DNA from 3 places in the Marinomonas gallaica genome. Region 1 is predicted to be linked to each of the others. Evidence: predicted binding sites of a transcription regulator. Region 1 holds the regulator's gene; each other region holds the start of a gene.

Region 1 (7,678 bases):
CCCTAGTCAAACCAAATACCTGCTCGACCATTATTGACTCATCCTTGCTCAACAGTGACGCCATCGAGCTACGCTCCAATGCAACCCAAAGTTATAAAAGCTATACCCAAGAAGAGTTCACATCTCGTTTCAAAGGGCCGCTGACGCGCTATGAACGCATAGCAATTCCAGTCAGTAAGATCGAATGCCCGGTGGATGATCTCAATCAGGATGCGGCTCAAATGCAAGCAGCACTGGGTAAATTTCAATCCATGCGTCTACAGCAGCGCTTAGAAGAAACCCTTGAAGTACCGCCACTGCCTGCCTCATCACACAGTATTATCCAGCTGTGTTCCGATGAGAATGCTGGCACGGATGACTTGTGTGATGTGATCAGCCTCGATCCATCGTTGTCCGCTCAAGTCATTAGTTGGGCATCCTCGCCTTACTATGGCGTGCAAGGTGAAATTGACTCCGTCGAAGATGCCATCATTCGTGTGCTAGGCTTTGATATGGTAATGAACTTAGCGCTTGGTTTGTCCATGGGGAATGCCTTCCAACTACCGAAAAATGGCCCTCGCCATTATAACGACTTCTGGTTTAGCGCCGTGTCACACGCGGTTTTGATGGAAGAGCTGGTTCGTAAAATGGCCTCCGGCGACCGCCCTCGACTCGGCCATGCCTACTTAGCAGGTTTACTGCATAATTTTGGCTACCTAGCGATTGCTGTGGTACTGCCACCGCACTTCGGTATTTTATCGCGCTACATTGAGGCAAATGCGCATTTACCATCCGAAATCATCGAAATGCAGACCCTCCACTTTACCAAAGAACAGCTAGGCGCTTGGCTGCTAAAACACTGGGGCTTACCAGAGAGTATTTATACGGCTGTACGGTATAGCAAAACGATCAGCTATGAGGGCCAGCACAATAAATTAGCCCATTTATTGTACCTGTGCCATCAACTGTTTAATGATGATAAGCTCGATCCAGGCATACTAAACGTGCTTAATTTAACCCTCGATGAGGCGAAACTCTGTCATAAAAAAGTTATGAGTTCCTCTAGTGAGTTAACAAAGATGGTTGGGTTAATAAGCGGTAATAAATGACACTGTTAAATCACAAACTTACCAAGCAATTTGATTATCGTTGGCATTCCATTGCTCAAGTGCGCCGCAGCAGTATCCCAAAAGGTATTCAGCCCTGGCTAACGACGCGCTTTTCGATCACGGCTAAATTACGTCAAGCAGGTCATCTGAGGGTGGAGGTGCTAGAAGATACATGGCAGTCACCTTCTCCACGCGAGCGCTTACGTTTAGGACTGAAGTCGCGTGAAATGGCGAGAGTTCGCAGTGTCATTTTATTTGTCGATAACGAACCAGTGGTCTATGCTCGCTCTATTATTCCGGCACGCTCTTTGAAAGGTGCTTGGCGATATTTGCCGTATTTAGACAACCGTCCGTTAGGTGGATACGTGTATAAATCTAAAGCTTTGCGCCGCAGTCAAACTGAAGTGGTTAAATTGCCCGCAGGGCTGATTCAAAACTGCGCAGAGCCCTTGTGGGCACGCCGTTCAGTCTTTATGGAATATGGTCCAGGAATATTAGTCAACGAAGCGTTCTACCCTGCTATTGCCCGTTTTACTCAAGCGGCAGGCCAACTTTAAACAAAGCGATTACAAAAAATGAGTAAACTGAAAGATTACGCCGATCTAACCCGTTTTAACCGCCCCATTGGCTCCCTATTGCTGATGTGGCCGACATTATGGGCGCTATGGTTAGCCGCTGACGGCTGGCCAAAATGGCATCTAATATTTATTTTTGTGTTGGGCGTGTTCAGTATGCGCTCTGCCGGCTGTGTGATTAACGACTTTGCCGACCGTAAAGTGGACGGCTTTGTCGAACGCACCAAGAATCGTCCATTGCCATCGGGTCGGGTATCGGAAGTAGAAGCCTTAGCGCTGTTTGCTGGTTTATCGATTTTAAGCTTTATTTTAGTGCTATTTACCGATTGGCAGACCATTTTGTTGTCTTTTGTCGGTTTGTTCTTAGCTGCTTTGTATCCGTTTATGAAACGCTACACGCATTTGCCACAGCTATTTTTGGGCTTAGCCTTCTCCTGGGCCATCCCGATGGCTTACAGCGCCCAAGGCGGTAGCTTATTAGACCCACAGCTGTGGATGTTGTTTGTGGCAAACTGCTTCTGGACCATTGCTTACGATACTTACTACGCTATGACAGACCGCCCAGATGACATTAAAGTGGGTATTAAGTCGACGGCGATTTTGTTTGGTCGCTACGACTTACTGGTGATTTTGATTTTACAGGGATTGACCCTATCCTTGATGATGTGGATCGGTGTGATTGCTCAATTAGGCCTGTTGTACTTTGTCAGCTTACTCGGTGCTGTGTATCTGTTTTACCAGCAATACCTACAAGCGAAAGATCGAGATCGGCAAGCGTGTTTTCGCTCTTTCCTAGATAATAACCGCGTCGGTTACTGTATCTTTGCAGGAATCTTACTCGGGTATTACATTTGAATGTGGCACTGATGTGACAATTTAACACAGTTGTCACATTTAGAGGCTTTAATATCTACCGTTCCTGAGATGAGGATAAATCCTGTGACCGGTAAAAAAGTTTTAATTATTGATGATGAAGCCCCAATCCGCGAGATGATCGCTGTCGCGCTGGAAATGGCTGGCTATGAATACATGGAAGCTGAAAATAGCCAACAGGCTCATGAGATGATCGTCGATCATCGACCTGACTTGGTACTTGTGGATTGGATGATGCCTGGTGGTAGTGGCGTCGAGTTGACTCGCCGTCTAAAGAAAGACCCAACGACCGCCGAAATCCCTGTGATTATGTTGACGGCGAAAAGCGAAGAAGACAATAAAATCCAAGGGTTAGAAGTAGGGGCGGACGATTACATCACCAAACCATTTTCGCCGCGTGAATTGGTGGCTCGCCTGAAAGCGGTGCTTCGCCGTGCGACACCACAAGGTGTTGATGATCCAATCGAAGTAGAAGGTTTGCTGCTTGACCCGATTAGCCAACGTGTTTCAATTGGCACTTCGCCGATCGAAATGGGGCCAACGGAGTATCGTTTGTTGAAGTTTTTAATGACTCACCAAGAACGTGCTTACTCTCGTGCTCAGCTATTGGATCAAGTTTGGGGTGGTAATGTCTATGTTGAAGAGCGTACCGTAGACGTACATATCCGCCGCTTGCGCAAAGCGATCGGCGAGTCACATGACTTTTTAATTCAAACGGTTCGCGGTACGGGATACCGTTTCTCTGCGAAACGAACGGCTTAATATATATGAAGCGAACTTGGCAACGGGCTTTCCTTACATGGATGAGTGGACTCATGGCGGTAATCGCCATAGGTTTCGTATTGGGCCATATTCTCGCACTCGCCTTACTTTATGTACTGGGCACTCTCTACTGGCAACTGTACCAACTGTACCAATTTCACTGTTGGTTACGTCGCTCAGGTAAAGCGGCCCCCCCAGAAGCCTCTGGTATTTGGGGTGAAATCTTTGATGCGGTGTATCGTCTACAAAAGAAACAACGCAAATCTAAACGCCGAATGCGTCAGGCACTTAACCGGATTGAAAACTCTACCGCCGCCCTTAAAGAAGGCGTCATCATGGCGGACAGTAACGGCAATTTGGAATGGTGGAACAATTCGGCGGGCTTGTTGCTTGGTTTACAGCGCCCTACGGACCGCGGTCAGCCAATCACCAACATTTTACGAAACCCAGAATTCTTTCGTTATTTCTCTCAAAAGCGCTTTGGTGAGCCTTTAGTCATCAAATCTCCGTCAAAAGACGGTATCTATCTAGAAGTACAAACTACTTTGTACGATCAAAATGATCACCTGATTTTTGTTCGTGATGTCACCCGTTTACATCTACTAGAGCAAATGCGTAAAGACTTCGTTGCCAATGCCTCACACGAGCTAAAAACGCCGCTTACGGTGATTAAAGGCTATCTCGAAACACTGTCTATGTTTAAAGATAACCTTCCGCCATCGATGCAACGAGGCATTGTGAACATGTCGGATCAGTCATTGCGTATGGAGCATTTGATTGAAGATCTGCTGCTACTATCACGTTTAGAGACCAATGATAAGCGTGAAGCGCATCAGTGGCTCAAAATTGATGACATTTGTGAAACGGTCAAAAAGACCGCCTTACCAATGATGTCTGATGAGCATGAGATTAGCTTTGATCTGCCCGAAGACAGCTATATTTATGGCGCCAGCAGCGAGCTCTACAGCGCGTTCTCAAACCTAGTAGTAAACGCCATCAAGTACTCACCTGAAGGCGGCGTTATTCGCGTTAAATGGGTTCAGAATGAGTTCAGTGGCGTATTCTCAGTTGAAGATCAAGGTTTAGGTATCGATCCCCGCCATATTCCGCGATTGACCGAACGTTTCTTCCGCGTCGATAAAGGACGAGGTTCAAACACTGGCGGAACCGGCCTAGGTCTAGCCATCGTTAAGCACGTACTGATTCACCATAATGCGAAGCTACAAATTCGAAGCCAACCAGGCTTTGGTAGTACGTTCTCGTGTCACTTCCCAACCGACCGTGTTCGTCAGGAGGCGCTCCTTGCAACGGTGGCGACAGAAGCCGACGGTATTGATGCACCCGTTCAGCCGCAGGCACATTCGCAGGCACAAGAAGAAGATGCGACAACGGAAACCTCTTCGACCTCCTAGAGAACCTCGTTTCGTTACCAAAAAAATGCCCGCTATACGATTGTATGCGGGCATTCTTATAATCGTGTCGTCACGTTACAATGAATCAAACAACGCTTTTATAAACGCTTCTTTTTCAGCATCTTGGTCAATCAATAGCAGAGTCACTGTTAAAAAAGCAGAGTCCGGTTTCTTCTCGGTCGTCGCGACAGATTGCACGTAGTAATTTAAACGGTTCACCTTCTGCTCAAACGTCAAATCTAACACCGCTTGATCAAGCACCGTCGGAATCACATCGTCACTTTTTATCAACATCGTGGCTTCGTCTTTAGCGAAATGCACCACCATGCAACGAAACTCTTTGCCCGCAAAACGAACTTTGGTTGGTATCTTGACGTCTTTGACCGACACTGTTGGGTTCGTGATTTTAGGCGAAGCCGCTTTCGGCGCAACCGTCGTCGCCATCAACACATCCAGCGAACCCGAAGCAATGCCGCCGCTTGAAGCGGTTGGTTTTTTAGGTGCATCACCCAACTTCTTCTCGATGCCATTACGTTTGGCAGCCGTCACTACTTTCTGTACTAACTGTTCCGCTGAAAAGGGTTTACCTAAATAATCGGTCACACCTGACTGCACCGCTTCAACCACATGAGACTTATCACCACGACTGGTAATCATGACAAAAGGCAGTGTTTCTTTCTTGTATTGCGGTTGCTCTCGGCACCATTGCAGTAGTTCCACACCTGTCATTTCAGGCATTTCCCAGTCGCATAGCACCATATCAAACGTAGATTTCTGTAGCATTTGCTGTGCTTTGCGACCATTTACCGCTTCCTCGACCGTCACAGCAGGAAAACTTTTACGCAACGTACGTTTAATCAAATCTCGCGTAAACGACGCATCATCAACAACCAGTATTTTCAAAATGTAATCCTATCGAGTCTGTGACAAAAGATCGGCGTAATTCACAAAGCGCTCACTAAATACCTTGATCCACAAGAGTGTGGCTGCCACTACCGCAATCGGCATAACAAACAGGTTTAAGAAAGGAATGGTGACACCAAACATCACGATAAAGCCAAACGTCCAACATAGCAGCGGCTTTTCTCGCAGAGAGGCTCGCATTTCAGGGAAGCTGACTTTATTGTTATCAAACGCATAATCCATGTATTGCAAGGACAGCATCCAAGCGGAGAACAACACAATCAACACCGACGTGACAATATTCACCACTGGAATAAACGACAGCAACAGCAATGCAATAAAGCGCGGTAAAAAATACCCCAGTTTCTGCATTTCACGCTTTAAGCTGCGCCCAGTAATCACCATAAGCCCAGTAAAACTCATGTCTTCATCGAACTCTTTGCCCGTTTGCTGTTCTTCTACTTTTTCCGCTAAAAATGCCATAAAGGGGGCAGCAAGGATATTAACCCCCACAGAGAAGCTGTAAAACATCATCAAACCGATGGCAATGTTCAGCAGCAAATAAAACAACCAGTTTAAGAACGACATCCAATCAGGTATGTAGCCCATCATTTCATCTACCGCAACAGACATATAGCTCAGTGCCACGGTGTAAAGCAGTACCATTAACGCAATATTGGCCACAATTGGTGCCAATAAAAACAAACGTAATCGGCTTGATAAAAGAAGCGGGAATGCTTGTATGTAAGCGCCTACGGCGGCAAATGGATGAGTGATCACGAACTAAACCCCTGTTTAAAAATCAACACTTGTAGCACTAATAATTGGTGTCTATTTAAGCATATTTTTCAGCAAAAAAGTGTCTTGCCTGCGCCAGAGAAGCCTCGAATTGCTTGAGATATGTAACTATTGTTCGCTATTGCCCCTATTCCCTGTAAGCAAATTTGCTACACTCGTGGTTTACTCATGCGTTCACTAAGCTCAAGACAAGGTACGAATATGAAACGTCTTTTCATGTGGTCTTTCTCATTATACGTCGCTTTGATGACAACAATGGCGCTTGCTGCCAATGAAGCGATGCAAGGCAATACGATTCTCACCGTCACGAATCACCACAGTGATACAGAAACCTCTTTAACATTCGATTTAGCCGCACTCAAACAGCTCCCCTCTTACGACATCTCTACCCATAACCCTTGGGAAGAAGGTGTGCATCACTACAAAGGTTTTAACCCGAGAGACCTACTTGAGCAGCAAGGCATTAAAGGAAGCGTCCTTCGTCTAACCGCCTTTAATCAGTACATCACTGAAATACCACTGGAAGACTTTACTCAATTAGGCGCCATCATTGCCTATGAAATGGATGGGCAACCCATTGCTGTGCGTAGTAAAGGCCCATTAATGGTTATTTATAACTTTGATGACAACCCAGACTTAAAAAACGAAGCCTTCTATGGTCGCTCTATTTGGCAATTATATAAACTTAAAGTGATGCGAGCGGACTACTGATTATGGACGTAGATGCAGAGTGCAAAAAACCTCGGTTTAAACGTTGGTTAGCGAATCTGCTGATTGTGTTTATGATGATCACATCGTTACTGACCTTTACTCTGATACCTCTCTCCGATAGCAGTTCAACGCTCAACTCACAACAAGTGTTTGAAAGCTCGCGCTGGCATTCGCTGCAACTGCAATTGCAAACCTACCGTCTGATGGACTATTTATCAGATCTCTCTGAAGCCGACCTCCCCGTCAATGGTAATGCTTACTTTCAATACGACTTAGTGCTCAGTCGAGTCGATCTCTTACGTAAAGGTGATTTAGGCAGTAATATTCGCAACTTTGCCAATGGTCGAGCAGTACGACTGCTGAATATTATTGCGGGTGAACTGGAACTCATCAGTCTTAATATTCAGCGTCTTGAACAAGGCCAATTGGATCAAACAGAGATCATTGTGGATCGGTTACGCTCTCTGGATTCGCAAATCACTGATTTTGTGGTCATCGTAAATCAAGGCGCAAACGACTTTATCACTGAAAAGCGTCACGATTTAGACGTTCAGCT
Region 2 (7,678 bases), 980 kb from region 1:
GAACTACCTATATTGGTCGTAGGGCAACAAATACACTGCCAAAAAGGCGAAGTTCTCGACAAGGAAACCACACCGCCAGAGGCTTTCACCGATGCAACACTGCTTGCAGCAATGACTGGGATCAGCCGCTTTGTCAGCGATAAAGAAATCAAAGCCATCTTGAAAGAAACGGATGGACTCGGAACAGAAGCCACGCGCGCGGGTATTTTAGAACTACTTTTTAAACGGAGCTTTTTGACCCGTCAGGGGAAGCAAATACATGCGACGCCAACCGGACGAGCTCTAATTGAGGCATTACCGAACAGTACAACCGTACCTGACATGACAGCAAAATGGGAATCCATGCTAAATGACATTAGTCTGAATAAGCAGAGCTACCAAACCTTCATGCACGAACTGGATCAAGCGCTACGTAATCTAATACACAGCGCCCGAGAAGGCTCTATGAGCCAATTTGCCTCATTACCCAAAACAAGCAGCACACCTAAAAAGAAACGCACCTACACTCGTAAGAGTAAACGCTCTAGTAAAGCGAAACCCACAACCTAGCCAAGTGCCAGCCAGATCCCGACACCGACCATCAACGTACCTGCGATACGGTTCATTATTCGAACATTACCACTCTGCATTAACAGAGTACGCATTGTGCGACCACCCGATGCGTAAATCAGCAGGCATGCAAATTCTAAAGTCAGGATAATTGCGACAAGACTAACAAGTTGTTGCGCTAACGGCTGCTCGGGAACGAGAAAAGGCGGTAATAAAGCAACAAAAAATGCCCACCCTTTAGGATTAGCAATAGCCGTTATAAACCCCTGAGACATTAATTCAAACGCGCTTGCTGGACGCCCACTATCACCATCAGCCTTGATCGCCATTTTCCCTCGTGACAACCACATTAAAACACCAATGTAGGCTAAATAAGCTCCACCAACATATTTAAAAATGATAAAGATAGTCGGGTAATTTAGTAAAAGCGCTGCGACACCTATAGACGACAAGGTGGCCACTAAGCCAACTCCAGCTAGCTCGCCTACCATCATCCATAAAGAACGCTTAACACCAATGGTCATTCCCAACGTCATAGCAAGTGTCATACACATACCAGGCGTGATAGAAACAAAGAAAAAAGTTGGAACAAATACCGACAAAAGAGCGAAGTTCATTGCAGCTTACCGAATTAGATTAATAACCGCATTTAAATTGCCAGAAGCCATACGAATTGACAACATCAAGCCAGTGAAAATAATTACAAAGCTGTTTGCTTTTAGAAGTGCTTCTTACGTTTAAATTCACCGTCTTCCATGAATTTTTGCCATTCATCATCAAGACCTTCTTCCGCCTCACTGTCCTCCAGCGTTGAAGCTTCCATTTCGGCTTCACGCTGCTGCAGAGCTAAATCATCTTGAATTTCTTGGATAGTTTCTTGGTACTTATTGATCAATTCAATCGCTTCAGTCTTCTCTTCAATGGGCCTTAACTGATTGATCGCCTCATTATACTCACTGATCGCGTCTTCCATTTTATGAGTAAGGAAAAACTGCCTAGCCAAGTAAGAGTGATGATCTGCATTGATTTTGTAGCGAAACCAATGAAGTAATTCATCGTATCGCGCAAAGCTATCCTCATCAATTTGCTTAGCCGTTTTTGCCGTCTGCAAATAGCCATGGAATGATTCGAACAGACGCTTCATTTCCATTATTTGAATTTCGTCAACAACCGGTTTCGCTCGACGCTTCTCTTTACTGCTTTGGAACTGCTGCATCTCCTCATGAAGAAAACGTCGACGTCGTGATAAAGGCTCATCAGGCTGAACAGCCAATAGCTCGTCGCAAATAGCAATCATACGAGCGTACAACCATAAACGCATGTCTTTTGGTTGATACTGAGCGGGTAACTCATCTAAATAGCGGCGCACTTGACGCAACTGATTGTTAAGCAGCGCGACTTTACGCAACCGCTCAATCCGAGCCTGTTCTTTTAATTGTAGATAAATAGCAAACGCAATAAAGCCACCGATTACCATCAACAGTAGCGTTACGATAATTGCAGTCATATTTTCGTTTTCCGAAGCGCTAATACGTTATTGTTATATCAACCAATCTTCCCCAATAAAAAAGGGCTTAACTGGCTGTAGAATTGTTTCCAAATAGTTCTGTTTCAATCCGCTGGATAGTGTTTTGCAGTTTTTTGAGCACCGGGTCTGCCTGCTCAAATGTCGCTACTTTTTCCATCTCAGCAAGTGCTAAACGAAGTTTTTCAAGCGCACTGGCTTTTTTATCAAGTTCCAAACTTGCTTGGGCTTCTTTCACAAGCAAATCATGATGCGCTAAGCAATACGAGAAACGAATCTGTGCCACTTGGTCCTTTGCCGTTGCTTTATCAACTAAATCACTATTAACCAGCCCTCTTAATAACAGCGGTACAGATTGCAACCCTTGTTGCACGTGAGACAACTGAACATGTGTCTGCACTTTGTCATTAATGGACGCCTGCTGACCTAGCTTGAGTTCTTCTAAAAGCTGCAGATACCCAGGCAATGCACTTTCTAAGTCTACTACCAGTTTATGTCGGCCAAGTAAGTGAATACTTGAAATTAAGTATTCCAACAAGACAACTTTCGTTGTCAGAGGTAAATAGCGATCAGGTAATACATTCAATAAGTCTGCAACACGGTAGCTACGCTTACTGAGCTGTTCTAGTTCGCGTTGCTGCTTCTCTTGGCGCTCTTTATAGAGTCTCAACAGCGATATAATCAGTATCGCCAATAGCAATACCACTGTCACGATAATTATAATTGTTACGATAAAGCTGCCCGACACGAGATCACCATGAAGATTAGAAAAGTCTAAACTCTAAGCATATAAAAAAACCGACCATTATGCATGATCGGTTTTTAAAGTATTCAAAACTAAGATGAGGTTTACGCGACTGAGAAACCTAGCAACGCATAGAAAATAATCGCTGATAGTATCCCTGAAGCAGGAACAGTAATAACCCATGCCGCAGCAATACGTATCAGTGCAGAGCGCTTCACTAACTCTTTCTTAGTTGCTTTCTTAAGACTCTTACGCTCATCACGTGAGATTGGCGCAGCGCTACGAAGAGACTTGACTTCACGTAAAATCGCACGTTTTTCCGCCACATCCGCTAACTTAAATCGCTCAACGAATGCCTGCGTTTCATCTTCACCAAGGCCTGAGCTAGTCGAGTGTTTCTCTATTTGAGCCAATTTTTTCTCGTAAGAAAGCTTCAAATATTCGCGCAAGAAGCCAACACCAAAGATACCACCTACCGCAATGTGCGTAGAGCTCACTGGTAAGCCAAGCTGAGAAGCGATAATTACCGTAATTGCAGCGGCCATTGCCACACAGAAAGCTCGAGTCTTATCCAGCTCTGTGATCTCTGAACCCACAGTACGAATAAGCTTAGGGCCAAACAATGCTAAACCAATGGCAATACCCAAACCACCTGTCAACATAACCCACAGCGGAATAGACGCTTTAGCAGAAACACCACCATGCATTAGAGCATCATTGATTGCAGCCAACGGTCCAATTGCGTTTGCAACGTCGTTGGCGCCGTGAGCAAAACTCAATAGTGCAGCAGAAACAATCAATGGAATAGTAAATAAGCTATTGACCGCGTCTTTATCATTCTTAAGTGCATTTGCTGCACGGTCGACTGCAGGGCGAACAATAAAGTAGACGGTTAACGCCAGACCTAAGCCTATCAATAAAGCCGTAACAATATCCAGATTCCAGATCTTCTTGAGACCTTTCATTGCTAGGTACGTTGAAAAAGCCCATACCATTAGAGCAACCAAAAATGGCACAACTTTTTTAGCCGCTTCTATCCTGTCACTCTTGTACATGACGGATCGTTTAATATAGATCAAAAAAGACGCAGCGATAATGCCACCCAATGCAGGTGAGATCACCCAACTAGCAACAATCGCGCCCACTTTATCCCAGTTGGCGATATCCCAACCACCGGCGGCAATACCCGCTCCCATAACACCACCCACAATCGAGTGAGTCGTTGAGACTGGCGCACCTAGATACGTTGCCAAGTTCAACCAAATTGCGCCAGCCAATAAAGCAGCCATCATAACCCAGATAAATGTTTCTACATCTGCAATCGCATTAGGGTTAATAATGCCTTTTTTAATGGTCCCAACAACACTACCGCCAGCAACAATTGCCCCCGCCGCTTCAAATACTGCTGCAATTAGAATCGCTCCAACCATAGACAAAGCTTTAGAGCCTACTGCAGGGCCAACGTTGTTCGCTACGTCATTGGCACCGATATTTAACGCCATATAAGCGCCAAAAGCGGATGCAATAGCTAAGATAGAAATGTTTGAGATGCCCTCTCCATGCGTATACGCATAGTAGCCAGACAAAACAACGAACGCTAGAGCGATCAAAATCCGAACGATATCACCGCCACGGGTAGTCTTTGAGCTTGTGCCGTAATCTGTAAGATCCATAAAAAGATACTTCTTAAAAAATTAAACGACGCTGGTTGGCGAATCTTCACCTAGCCGCTCTTTTCCTAGAGGGCCCAAACCAGCCTTTCAAATTAATCCGTCAAAATTCATTAAACTGAAACGCGCGTCATTCTACACTTAGAACATTTTTATAAAAACCCAATAGAGCCTGAATCATGATTTAAGTAAGAGGTTTTTTGGCGCACATTTCATTTCGGTTGCATTTATATGACTTTAATGTGACAGCAATGTTACAACCAATACCATTCTGAATATTTTATTAAATTTAGGCAAAAAAAAGCCCCAAAAGGGGCTAAAAAGTTAGAATTGGGGGGCCAATTCTCAGGGTAAAAAGTAACTGGGACTTAGAAGAAGCCCATTGGGTTAATATCGTAGCTTACTAACATATTCTTAGTTTGCTGATAGTGATCAAGCATCATTTTGTGGTTTTCTCGACCGACACCGGATTTTTTGTAACCACCAAATGCTGCATGTGCTGGGTATTGGTGGTAGCAGTTCATCCACACTCGGCCGGACTGAATACCGCGCCCCATGCGATAAGCGCGATTGGTGTCACGGGTCCATACGCCAGCACCCAGACCAAACTCAGTATCGTTGGCTATCGCTAACGCTTCAGCTTCATCTTTAAAGGTAGTCACGGATACAACAGGACCGAAAATTTCTTCTTGGAAGACACGCATGTCATTGGTGCCTTTGAGCAGTGTTGGCTTAATGTAAAATCCATCATTGAAACCCTCAACCACTTCTTGATCACCACCAACAAGTACCTCAGCCCCCTCATCGCGGCCAATTTTTAGGTAACTTAGGATCTTCTCAAACTGCTCTTGTGACGCTTGAGCCCCCACCATGGTGTCAGTATCCAGTGGGTTCCCACGTTTAATCTTTTCAATGCGGTCTATGACAAGCTTAATAAAATCATCGTACATATCTTCTTGGATCAACAAACGCGACGGACAGGTACATACTTCACCTTGGTTAAAGAACGCCAATACGGCACCTTCAACACATTTGCTAACAAACTCGTCTTCAGCGTCCATGATGTCGCTAAAGTAGACATTAGGTGATTTTCCGCCTAACTCGACAGTGGATGGTATAATGTTTTCAGCGGCACATTTTAGGATGTGTGAGCCAACGGGGGTAGAACCAGTGAAGGCAATTTTGGCGATTCGTTTACTGGTTGCCAACGCTTGTCCGGCCTCTGCGCCGTAGCCGTTGACTATGTTGAGCACGCCAGCGGGTAACAAGTCACTAATCAATTCAGCTAATACTAAAATAGAAGCAGGTGTTTGTTCGGCAGGTTTTAGCACCACACAGTTACCCGCAGCGAGCGCTGGTGCTAATTTCCATGCTGCCATGAGCAAAGGGAAGTTCCACGGGATAATCTGACCCACAACACCTAGTGGTTCGTGAAAGTGGTAGGCGACGGTGTTCTCGTCGATTTCACCGATGGAGCCTTCTTGAGCACGAATAGCCCCCGCGAAATAGCGGAAGTGATCCGCTGCAAGTGGTACATCTGCAGCTAAGGTTTCTCGGACTGACTTCCCATTATCCCAAGTGTCCGCGACTGCCAAAACTTCTAAATTTGCTTCAATGCGATCAGCGATTTTTAACAGCACTAATGAACGCGCTTGAACCGATGTTTTACCCCAAGCCTCTTTTGCAGCATGCGCTGCATCAAGTGCAAGGTTAATATCTTCTTCGGTAGATCGAGGAATACGACAGAATGGTTTACCATCGACAGGGCTGACGTTGTCAAAGTATTCACCTTTAACTGGGGCTACCCATTCGCCACCGATAAAGTTTTCATACTGCTCATTAAAGCTAACAACGCTGCCTTCAGAACCTGGTTTTGCATAGATCATACTGTTTACTCCGGTTATTGTTGTTTTCAGTAATTCAATTACTATGCATTCAATGTAGACCTATGTTTTGGAAGTTTCTTGTCTGACAGTCTAAAAAACTTGTCTAGCAGTCCATAAACGTTGACCGTACTCTATAATTTAGGTTAATCATTAAACAACCCTTACTCAGCACTACCATCAAACAACAATTAAAGAGGTGTGTATGACTCATCAAATTGCGAGCCTTGGGACGCTGCGACAGCCCACAAAGCTTGTAGAAAACCGCGTTTGTTTTGCTGGCCCACACGCCGAACTCAGCATCTATGATACTTATGAACAAGCAGAGCGAGTTAGCTTGAAATCGGATTCACTACTCTATTGCGGCATGGTCACTGGCGCCAAAGTAATGCATACCAAAAGTGAAGAAAACATTCCCTTTCTACCGCATGAATCCTTTATTCTCGCACCTAAAGAAGAAGTCTTTATCGATTTTCCGGAAGCGTCACTAGATCGACCCACAACCTGCTTAACCGTTGAAATATCTCAAGAGCGCATTGCACAAATATGCGATCGCATGAATGATGTGACTAACATGAATGGTTTGTCGCTAATCAATCCAAATAAACCACTGCACGCACTACACACACAAGGCACGCAACAGGTACTGGATCGCCTAGTAAGCGACTTTGTACAAAATGACCCTGACCGCGATTTGTTGGTCGATTTTGGGGTCAGCGAACTGGTCACTCGTATTTTGCGTCATCATGGCCGTGAAGCCTTACTACAATTCACTAAGCTAATGCCCGATGCCAACGGCTTAACAAATGCGTTAAGCTTTATTGAATCAAACTTAGCTATGCCGTTGGACATTGATCAGTTAAGTAAGCTCTCCTGTATGAGCCGAAGCCGCTTTTATCAAGAATTCAAACGTCACCTTGGGTGCACGCCTAACGAATATCAGCATCAACGGCGCATGAGCGTTGCCTTGGAGTTTTTAAAACAAAAACGTTCTGTAACAGAGGTCAGTATGGAGCTAGGCTATCAAAGTTTGAGCCACTTCAGTCGTCGCTTCCATCAACATTTCGGTGTATCGCCACGCCAAATCCAGAGTCAACTCAACCTGCAACACTAGCCCCTCTTTTATAGTGATTATAAGGGAGTATCCAAAAGCTCCCTTCGTTTTCCCTGACGTTAGTTGATACTATTAACTTCATTCTACTGTTTATGGTGATATAAGGGATCTCCATGCCATCCTTACCTGATTCGCTGCTCAGCCAGCCTAATTTTATACATTTTTGGACTGGGCAAATCGCCTCTTCTTTCG
Region 3 (7,678 bases), 350 kb from region 1:
TAAGTTCCGACCTGCACGAATGGCGTAACGATGGCCACACTGTCTCCACCCGAGACTCAGTGAAATTGAAATCGCAGTGAAGATGCTGTGTATCCGCGGCTAGACGGAAAGACCCCGTGAACCTTTACTATAGCTTCACAGTGAACTTTGAACCTACTTGTGTAGGATAGGTGGGAGGCTTTGAAGTGAGGACGCCAGTTCTCATGGAGCCAATCTTGAAATACCACCCTGGTATGTTTGAGGTTCTAACTCAGATCCGTTATCCGGATCGAGGACACTGTGTGGTGGGTAGTTTGACTGGGGCGGTCTCCTCCCAAAGAGTAACGGAGGAGCACGAAGGTGCGCTCAGCATGGTCGGAAATCATGCATAGAGTGTAAAGGCAAAAGCGCGCTTAACTGCGAGACAGACACGTCGAGCAGGTACGAAAGTAGGTCTTAGTGATCCGGTGGTTCTGTATGGAAGGGCCATCGCTCAACGGATAAAAGGTACTCCGGGGATAACAGGCTGATACCGCCCAAGAGTTCACATCGACGGCGGTGTTTGGCACCTCGATGTCGGCTCATCACATCCTGGGGCTGAAGCCGGTCCCAAGGGTATGGCTGTTCGCCATTTAAAGTGGTACGCGAGCTGGGTTTAGAACGTCGTGAGACAGTTCGGTCCCTATCTGCCGTGGACGTTTGAGATTTGAGAAGAGTTGCTCCTAGTACGAGAGGACCGGAGTGAACGAACCTCTGGTGTTCCGGTTGTCACGCCAGTGGCATTGCCGGGTAGCTATGTTCGGACGGGATAACCGCTGAAAGCATCTAAGCGGGAAGCCTCCTTCAAGATAAGATCTCACTGGCACTTAAAGTGCCCTAAAGAGCCGTTCGAGACTAGGACGTTGATAGGTTGGGTGTGTAAGTGCTGTGAGGCATTGAGCTAACCAATACTAATTGCTCGTGAGGCTTGACCATATAACACCAAAATGGTTTTGAGAGTGTGAAGAAAACATACTCGCTGTACTACAGATTACGACACTACTGAAATTGTTCCAGACAATTTTCAGTATTGCCTCCATCCTTGGAGGTACTGGTTTGATACTTGGTTATCACTATTTCAAAAGTTTTATTGTTAAAGACTCAAGTTCACGAACTTGCGTGTTTTGGCTAAGGCAAACAGAAGCCACCCAAAACGATCGCAAACCCGTTTGCTTGACGATCATAGAGGCGTTGAACCACCTGATCCCATCCCGAACTCAGAAGTGAAAGGCGCCATCGCCGATGGTAGTGTGGGAGATCCCATGTGAGAGTAGGTCGTCGTCAAGCATCATACAAAGGAAGCCCTGATAGCGATGCTGTCAGGGCTTTTTTGTGTCTGCGGTTTTCTGCATCTCAACACCTCAAAACAGCTAGATTGCGCATCCCTTTTATGCCCCGCTTGCGCCTGTCTCATGCTTCGACGCTTCAGCGGGTGACCTCAAAAGACTGTACCTTATGACATCGATTAGAGAAGGCGTTCAGAAAAACAGAGACATCGCACCACCTGATCCCATCCCGAACTCAGAAGTGGCTCTCAACACGCCGCAGGCGCTCACCATCGCCGATGGTAGTGTGGGAGTCCCGCAAGGGTATAGATATCGTCAAGCATCCTACAAAGGAAGTCCTGATAGCAAACGCTGTCAGGGCTTTTTGCTACTGAGATTAAGGTTCTAACCCAGACAGTATTCAAAGCCCAAATATAAAGAGCTGGTGTTGATTAGCTTAAGCGGCTAAAACTTAAAATATGGCCTTTAAACTGATTTGGCAGATAATCTGTGTGAATAGGTTTTGTCTGAACGCAATCGAAGCCAAAACTTGCCATTTTATGAGTCATTTTGTTTTTACGGCCTCGGCCTGGATCGACCAAAATAACTTTGCAGTCAGGGGAAGCATGCTCTTGAATAAAGTTCGCCAACAGTTCTATATGGCTATCCTCGTAAAGCACGTCACTACCAATAATTAAGTCAAATAGCCCTAAGGTATCGTCTTTCTCAGCCCAGTCTGCTTGCAGATAAGGGATGATTTTATCCCCATTAAGTTCAGTATTGCGATTGAGGAAGAGTCCTGACTCTGGGTGGTAATCCGTTGCTGTAATATTAACGTCTCTTTTATTTAGAAGTAAGCTCGATAGAGCCATACCGCAGCCAATCTCTAGGACCCTTTTCGTACCAGTTTCGTAATTACAAATATGATGAGCCAAGACTAAGCTTGAGGGCCAGACAATGCCAAAGAGGGGCCATGTGGCAGATGAAATGCCAAGCTTTTCTGCAATGCCATCAGGATCGTAGAACTCTTGATTATCGCGTAGCGTACATAAGTGTATATCAGTTTTGTCAAACTCGATGGTTTGATAACGCAGTCGAAGGGTCGTCATAGATTTCTCAGAAAGAAGTAGGCGCTAGGCCAGCTATCGAAGATAAATGACGCAACGAGGGTGTTTGCAATGCCAGTATAGCACCAAGCCTATTTGCATCGGGGTTTATTTGTGTAGGGGCACTTGTCTTCCTTAAGGCTCTACTAATTGTAATAAGAAATATCTGTGAGGTAGTCACGTTTCTGTCATCACGGCGGACTAGGATGACATTTTCCTAATGGGGGTGATGTCATGAATAGTTCAGAAGCGTTACAAGCACCACAAGTATCAAGTGGAAGTCGTTGGCCGCAGTGGCTGGCAGTGTTAGTGCTGGTCTATGTGTTAATCAGTGCTGTTGGCATGATTGGTTCAGGTTTTAAAGCGGCAACGGGTGGCCAAGCAAAAGAGCTATTTGAGTTTGCTTCCAACCCGTATATAGGCCTTGTGATTGGGATTGTCGCGACGGCTTTGATACAGTCTTCTTCAACAGTCACCTCTTTGATTGTCGGTATGGTGGCGGGCGGATTACCGGTTGAGATTGCCATTCCTATGATTATGGGGTCGAACATCGGAACGACGGTTACGAATACACTGGTAAGCCTTGGGCATGTTCGGGATAAAGCCGAGTTTCGTCGAGCGTTTGCTGCAGCAACCGTACATGATTTTTTTAACTTGATGGCGGTGGCGATTTTTTTACCATTAGAAATCATGTTTGGTTTTTTAGAGCATGTAGCGCTTTGGTTGTCGACATTCTTGATCGGAGCCGACAGTTACTCTATGTCTGATCTAAACGTGATTAAGGCGTTGACCAAGCCCTTTGTCGGGGCGGTTGATAATGTGACGAGCATTTTGCCAGGTACATTCGCTAGCGTAGCATTGATCTTAGCAGGCTTGGCTTTCATCTTCTTAGCGATCACCTACATTGGTAAATTATTGAAAGTTTTGATGGTCGGAAAAGCAAAAGAAATTTTGCATTCTGCTATAGGACGCGGCCCCTTAACGGGCATCGCATCCGGTGCACTGGTGACGACGTTTGTACAGTCTTCTTCAACGACAACGAGTTTAATGGTGCCTCTGGCAGGCTCAGGTTCCTTTAGTTTAAAGCAGATCTATCCTTTCATGCTAGGTGCCAATATTGGTACGACTGTTACCGCTTTGCTTGCTGCTACAGCGATTTCAGGGGCTCTAGCGGTATCGGCTTTGGAGATTGCGTTAGTGCATTTCTTATTTAACGTATTCGCTGTGGTGGTCATTTTCGGTTTGCCATTTCTGCGAGGTTTGCCGATCAAAGGGGCCGAATGGTTAGCGGCAGTTGCCGCTGAAAAGAAAGTCTTTGCTGCGGTTTGGGTGCTGGGTGTATTCATTGCATTGCCATTATTAATGATTGCCGTAAGTATGGTTTTCTAATCGCGCGTAACCTAAAGGATGAAGAGTATGTCTGATTTTCAACGTATGACAAAAGAAGAGTTACACACGATTCTAAATGAAACTGAACAGCAGATTCACGATATTCGGTCGGAATTAGAGTTACGCGATAATGATCAACAGCATGAGGAAGTGGAAAGTATTGAGCTAGGGGAAGAGTGGTCACCGGTGAAATGGCATCAAGTACGGACGTTCTTCCAAATGGTATTAGAAGAACTGCGTAAATAAACCTAAGTAGAGAACTTCAGAAAAGTGATATAAAAGGGCCAATGAAAGCCATTAGCCCTTTTATATGTCTTTCTTTGATGTTGTCTCAATACCTAGCTTTTCCTTTACACCTTCAATAAATTTGGGGGTTAAGCGTAAGTAAGCCATTACTAACCCTATATCATCGGGGTCACGCTTGATAGTGAAGCCAATACGCCGGCAGAAGTCGATCATGCGTTTGTTTTCCGCTAATACGGTACCTTTCATCTCCTTAATCCCTTTGAAGTGTGCGACTAAAAATAAGCGCCTCATTAAGAGTGCTGCTAAGCCATGGCCTTGATACTCATCACCAATGACCACCGCGAACTCACAGCTCTTATCATCGAAGTTGTCACTAAAGCGAGCAGCGCCCATAAGCACTTGTTCGCCTTCTTTATCTCCCACGGCAATTAATGCCATTTCTCGGTCATAATCGATATGAGATAAACTGGCGATCATCTTAGGCGTCAGTTCTTGGATGTTAGCAATGAATCGGAAATAGCGGCTTTCGTGGGATAGGTTTTTGACGAACTCTGCCATCATGTAGGCATCACGAGGCAAAATTGGTCGCAGCGTAATGTCTTGCCCATCACGAAGGGTGACTTGTTTGACCCACTGTCGAGGATAAGGCTGAATCGCTAGGTGTTCATAGCGTCTTAATTTACCGCTACTTTTTAGTTTGGCTTTGACGTTCGCAAAAATACTGCCACTTTCATGTATACGTACGTCCGCCAGCTCAACATATTCTAGCTCAGGCAGTTCGCAAATCATGGTTGAAAAACTGCGTAATAAGTCCTCTAACTCAAAGGACTCAACATTCGGAAAAGCCCGCTGGATCAAATCCTTAGACAAAATCGTATTCAGAGGCGGTAACGCTACCGCCTCAGTTTGGTGGTGCCATTGATTCGCACCTTCCAAAGATAAGCCTATCGCAGGGCCGAACACTGGGTCTCGAAAAGAGCGTAAATGGATGGGTTTTTTTAGTAAAAAATGGGACTGTCGCCGAGCAATTAAACGGAAGTTAAAGAGTTCAAAGACTTCTTTGAGATCATCAGCTGTCGGTGTTTTGTTGCCAGCTTTAATCATTTCTTTTAGCTTAGCGCGTGCCGCAGCGACATCAATATTGAAGCGAAACGCATGGCTATCAGGCGTTTGTTTAGCGAGTAATTGGTTACGGTGGAACTGGACTAAAAACTGAAAGCCTTCGATGGCGGCTTCGGGGGTGCGAAAGGTTGGTATACCAGCTTCATTGATACGAGTACGCAATGCCACCATGTGCCCACCACCTAGCATACAGACCATCACCAGCTTCTTTTGCTTCTTATGCAGCTGTAATACTTGATCGTACAAGGACACCATATTAATCAATGCGGTCGGGCTTAACATCAAAAGTACAGCGCCACATTCTTTATCAGCTAAAGCGGTTTCAGCGAGATCAACAAACAGATCAGCGTTACAGCTCGCCCATGCCGTGGTCACGCTGCCAATGCTGCCTCGTCCGTCCATAATGCCTTCAAGCTTAGTATGTAATTCTTCACTAGGGGACAGTAAGTTAACATTCACTTCTTCTGCACGCTGCGCAGCCAGTTCACCTGGACCAGATCCATTACCAATGATCATTAATGACCCTTGTTTGACTCGACGTGCATTGGTCATCACGGATGCCGCTGCTACCAGGTCGTTCAGTCGACGGCCACGTACCGCGCCAGTTCGGCTTAACGCGGCATCAAGAACTCTAGGATCCGCGCCAATGTTGTGTTCTGTCACGACGGCAACGGGCTTAGAGCGGCTGGCGGCACGTAAGCTACTGAGGAAACGTGTGGTTGAACCAATCTTTTGTAGGTACATCAGAATGGACTGGCTTTCAAAATCATTCGACAAATAGTCTAGGATTTGCGAAGGCATAACGTCGATAGGACTGCCCATTGATACGACTTGAGAAAAGCCAATGCCCTGCCAAGTCGCCCAGTCAACCAAAGCACTGGCAACCGTGCCGGATTGAGACAACAATGCTAAGCGTCCAGGAATAGGTTGAGTTAACCCTAACCATGCTGAAAAGCCTTGCTTAGGGCGACACATGCCAAAGCTATTGGGACCAATAAGTCGCACGCCATGCTGCCGTGCCGCTTTTAGTATTTCATCAGGGTTTTCATCAGAGCCAGTGAATACTAAGAGAGCTGGGATTGATAACGACCCACACTGCTCGATAATTTGAGTTAATGGACGCGGGTCTTCACCGGCCAAAATGGCTAGATCAGGTGTGTTTGCTAAGCTTTCGAGTGAACTCAGTTGATCGAATGGAAGTACGCCGATACTGTCATCTGGCTGGGTGCCATATAAGAATACTTTGCCTCGACGGCCACCAAAAGAAAGGGCTCTAAGCACTGCATGAAGAATGGGGTTAAGGCGATCTTCTCCTGTAAACACTAAAATAGAAGAAGGGGCTAATAATGGCTGCAGCGCGTGTTTTGACATGCAAAAGTCTCCCTGAATAGCCTGTGGCGAACGTCTTGGCAAATGCCCTCGCTCAACGACAGAGAATGCATTGTATTTATAGCAGTCTAGACCAATGTCGGATAGGCTGCCTAGTGCTAACTATGGCTTGATATAACGCAGTTAACCGAATATCGCCTTATAGTAGCCTTACTGGCTACGACGATGAATAACAATAATAGTGACCCTTGATTTGGGTGCAGATTTTAACGGATACCGATATGACGACCGCCTACTTGACTCACCCTACGTGTGAAGAACATCAGCTTGGAGACGATCACCCAGAATCTCCTCAACGCCTTGAAGCGATTCAGAATCGCCTCATTGCCGGGCAATTGATGGACTTCTTACGATGGCGAGAAGCTGAAAAGGCCACTGTAGCGCAGCTAAATGCGACACATGATCCTGATTATGTTGCGTCGATATTTGCTCAAGCACCAGAAGAAGGACACGTTGAGTTAGACAAAGAAACCTTAATGATGCCCAGCACACTCGAGGCGGCTTTACGTGCCTCTGGATCCGTAGTGCAAGCAGTGAATATGATCATGAGTGGGGAAGTGCAAAATGCGTTTTGTGCCGTGCGTCCACCGGGGCATCATGCAGAGTACGACAAAGCGATGGGTTTTTGCTTATTCAATAATATCGCTGTTGGCGCGCGCCATGCTCTGAATGAGTATGGTATAGAACGTATCGCCATTGTCGATTTTGATGTCCATCACGGTAACGGTACGGAAAGTATTTTCGAAGCTGATGCCAAAGTGCTGTACGCCTCTAGCTATCAATACCCTTTGTTTCCGTATCCAGATCCTGGAGCCTCCCACGACAATATCGTACACATGCCTTTGGAAAAGGGCTCGAAAGGTGAGGACTTCCGTGCCGCTTATGAGTCCGAGCTGTTTCCGGCGTTAGAGATTTTTAAACCGCAGCTATTGATGATTTCAGCCGGTTTCGATGCGCTCGCAGAAGACCCAATGGGACAGTTGCGATTGCGTGAAGACGATATTGTATGGGTTACCGAGAAGTTAATGGACGTAGCAGATCGACATTGTGAAGGGCGTGTAATTTCAGTGCTTGAAGGCGGGTACAATACCGATGCATTAGGACGTGCAGTATTCAGCCACTTAAAAACCATTATGAAGTTAT

The links. The regulator PhoB, encoded in region 1, activates phosphate uptake and scavenging genes when phosphate is short. The targets are predictions, from matches to a motif close to TGTCATANNNNTGTCANA.
Region 2: ACPUEK_RS08035 (inorganic phosphate transporter) is a predicted target of PhoB. The motif match lies at 4,731-4,748, and genes of this name have one in related genera.
Region 3: ACPUEK_RS05100 (Na/Pi symporter) is a predicted target of PhoB. The motif match lies at 2,565-2,582, and genes of this name have one in related genera.

What each region holds. Positions count from the first base shown of each region.
Region 1 covers NZ_CP187511.1:731,064-738,741, reverse strand. Annotated here, with positions in the region: gene ACPUEK_RS03425 (HDOD domain-containing protein) at 1-1,088, shown strand, start outside; gene ACPUEK_RS03420 (chorismate--pyruvate lyase family protein) at 1,085-1,645, shown strand; gene ubiA (4-hydroxybenzoate octaprenyltransferase) at 1,664-2,518, shown strand; gene phoB (phosphate regulon transcriptional regulator PhoB) at 2,603-3,298, shown strand; gene phoR (phosphate regulon sensor histidine kinase PhoR) at 3,352-4,710, shown strand; gene ACPUEK_RS03400 (response regulator) at 4,786-5,613, opposite strand; gene cysZ (sulfate transporter CysZ) at 5,623-6,393, opposite strand; gene ACPUEK_RS03390 (molybdopterin-dependent oxidoreductase) at 6,613-7,122, shown strand; gene ACPUEK_RS03385 (sensor histidine kinase) at 7,125-7,678, shown strand, end outside.
Region 2 covers NZ_CP187511.1:1,713,110-1,720,787, reverse strand. Annotated here, with positions in the region: gene ACPUEK_RS08055 (DNA topoisomerase III) at 1-549, shown strand, start outside; gene ACPUEK_RS08050 (LysE family translocator) at 546-1,166, opposite strand; gene ACPUEK_RS08045 (hypothetical protein) at 1,268-2,056, opposite strand; gene ACPUEK_RS08040 (hypothetical protein) at 2,124-2,822, opposite strand; gene ACPUEK_RS08035 (inorganic phosphate transporter) at 2,924-4,492, opposite strand; gene exaC (acetaldehyde dehydrogenase ExaC) at 4,858-6,375, opposite strand; gene ACPUEK_RS08025 (AraC family transcriptional regulator) at 6,578-7,486, shown strand; gene ACPUEK_RS08020 (MFS transporter) at 7,600-7,678, shown strand, end outside.
Region 3 covers NZ_CP187511.1:1,086,042-1,093,719, forward strand. Annotated here, with positions in the region: rRNA gene ACPUEK_RS05085 (23S ribosomal RNA) at 1-954, shown strand, start outside; rRNA gene rrf (5S ribosomal RNA) at 1,191-1,305, shown strand; gene ACPUEK_RS05095 (class I SAM-dependent methyltransferase) at 1,736-2,392, opposite strand; gene ACPUEK_RS05100 (Na/Pi symporter) at 2,624-3,778, shown strand; gene ACPUEK_RS05105 (hypothetical protein) at 3,806-4,024, shown strand; gene ACPUEK_RS05110 (GNAT family N-acetyltransferase) at 4,085-6,517, opposite strand; gene ACPUEK_RS05115 (histone deacetylase family protein) at 6,757-7,678, shown strand, end outside.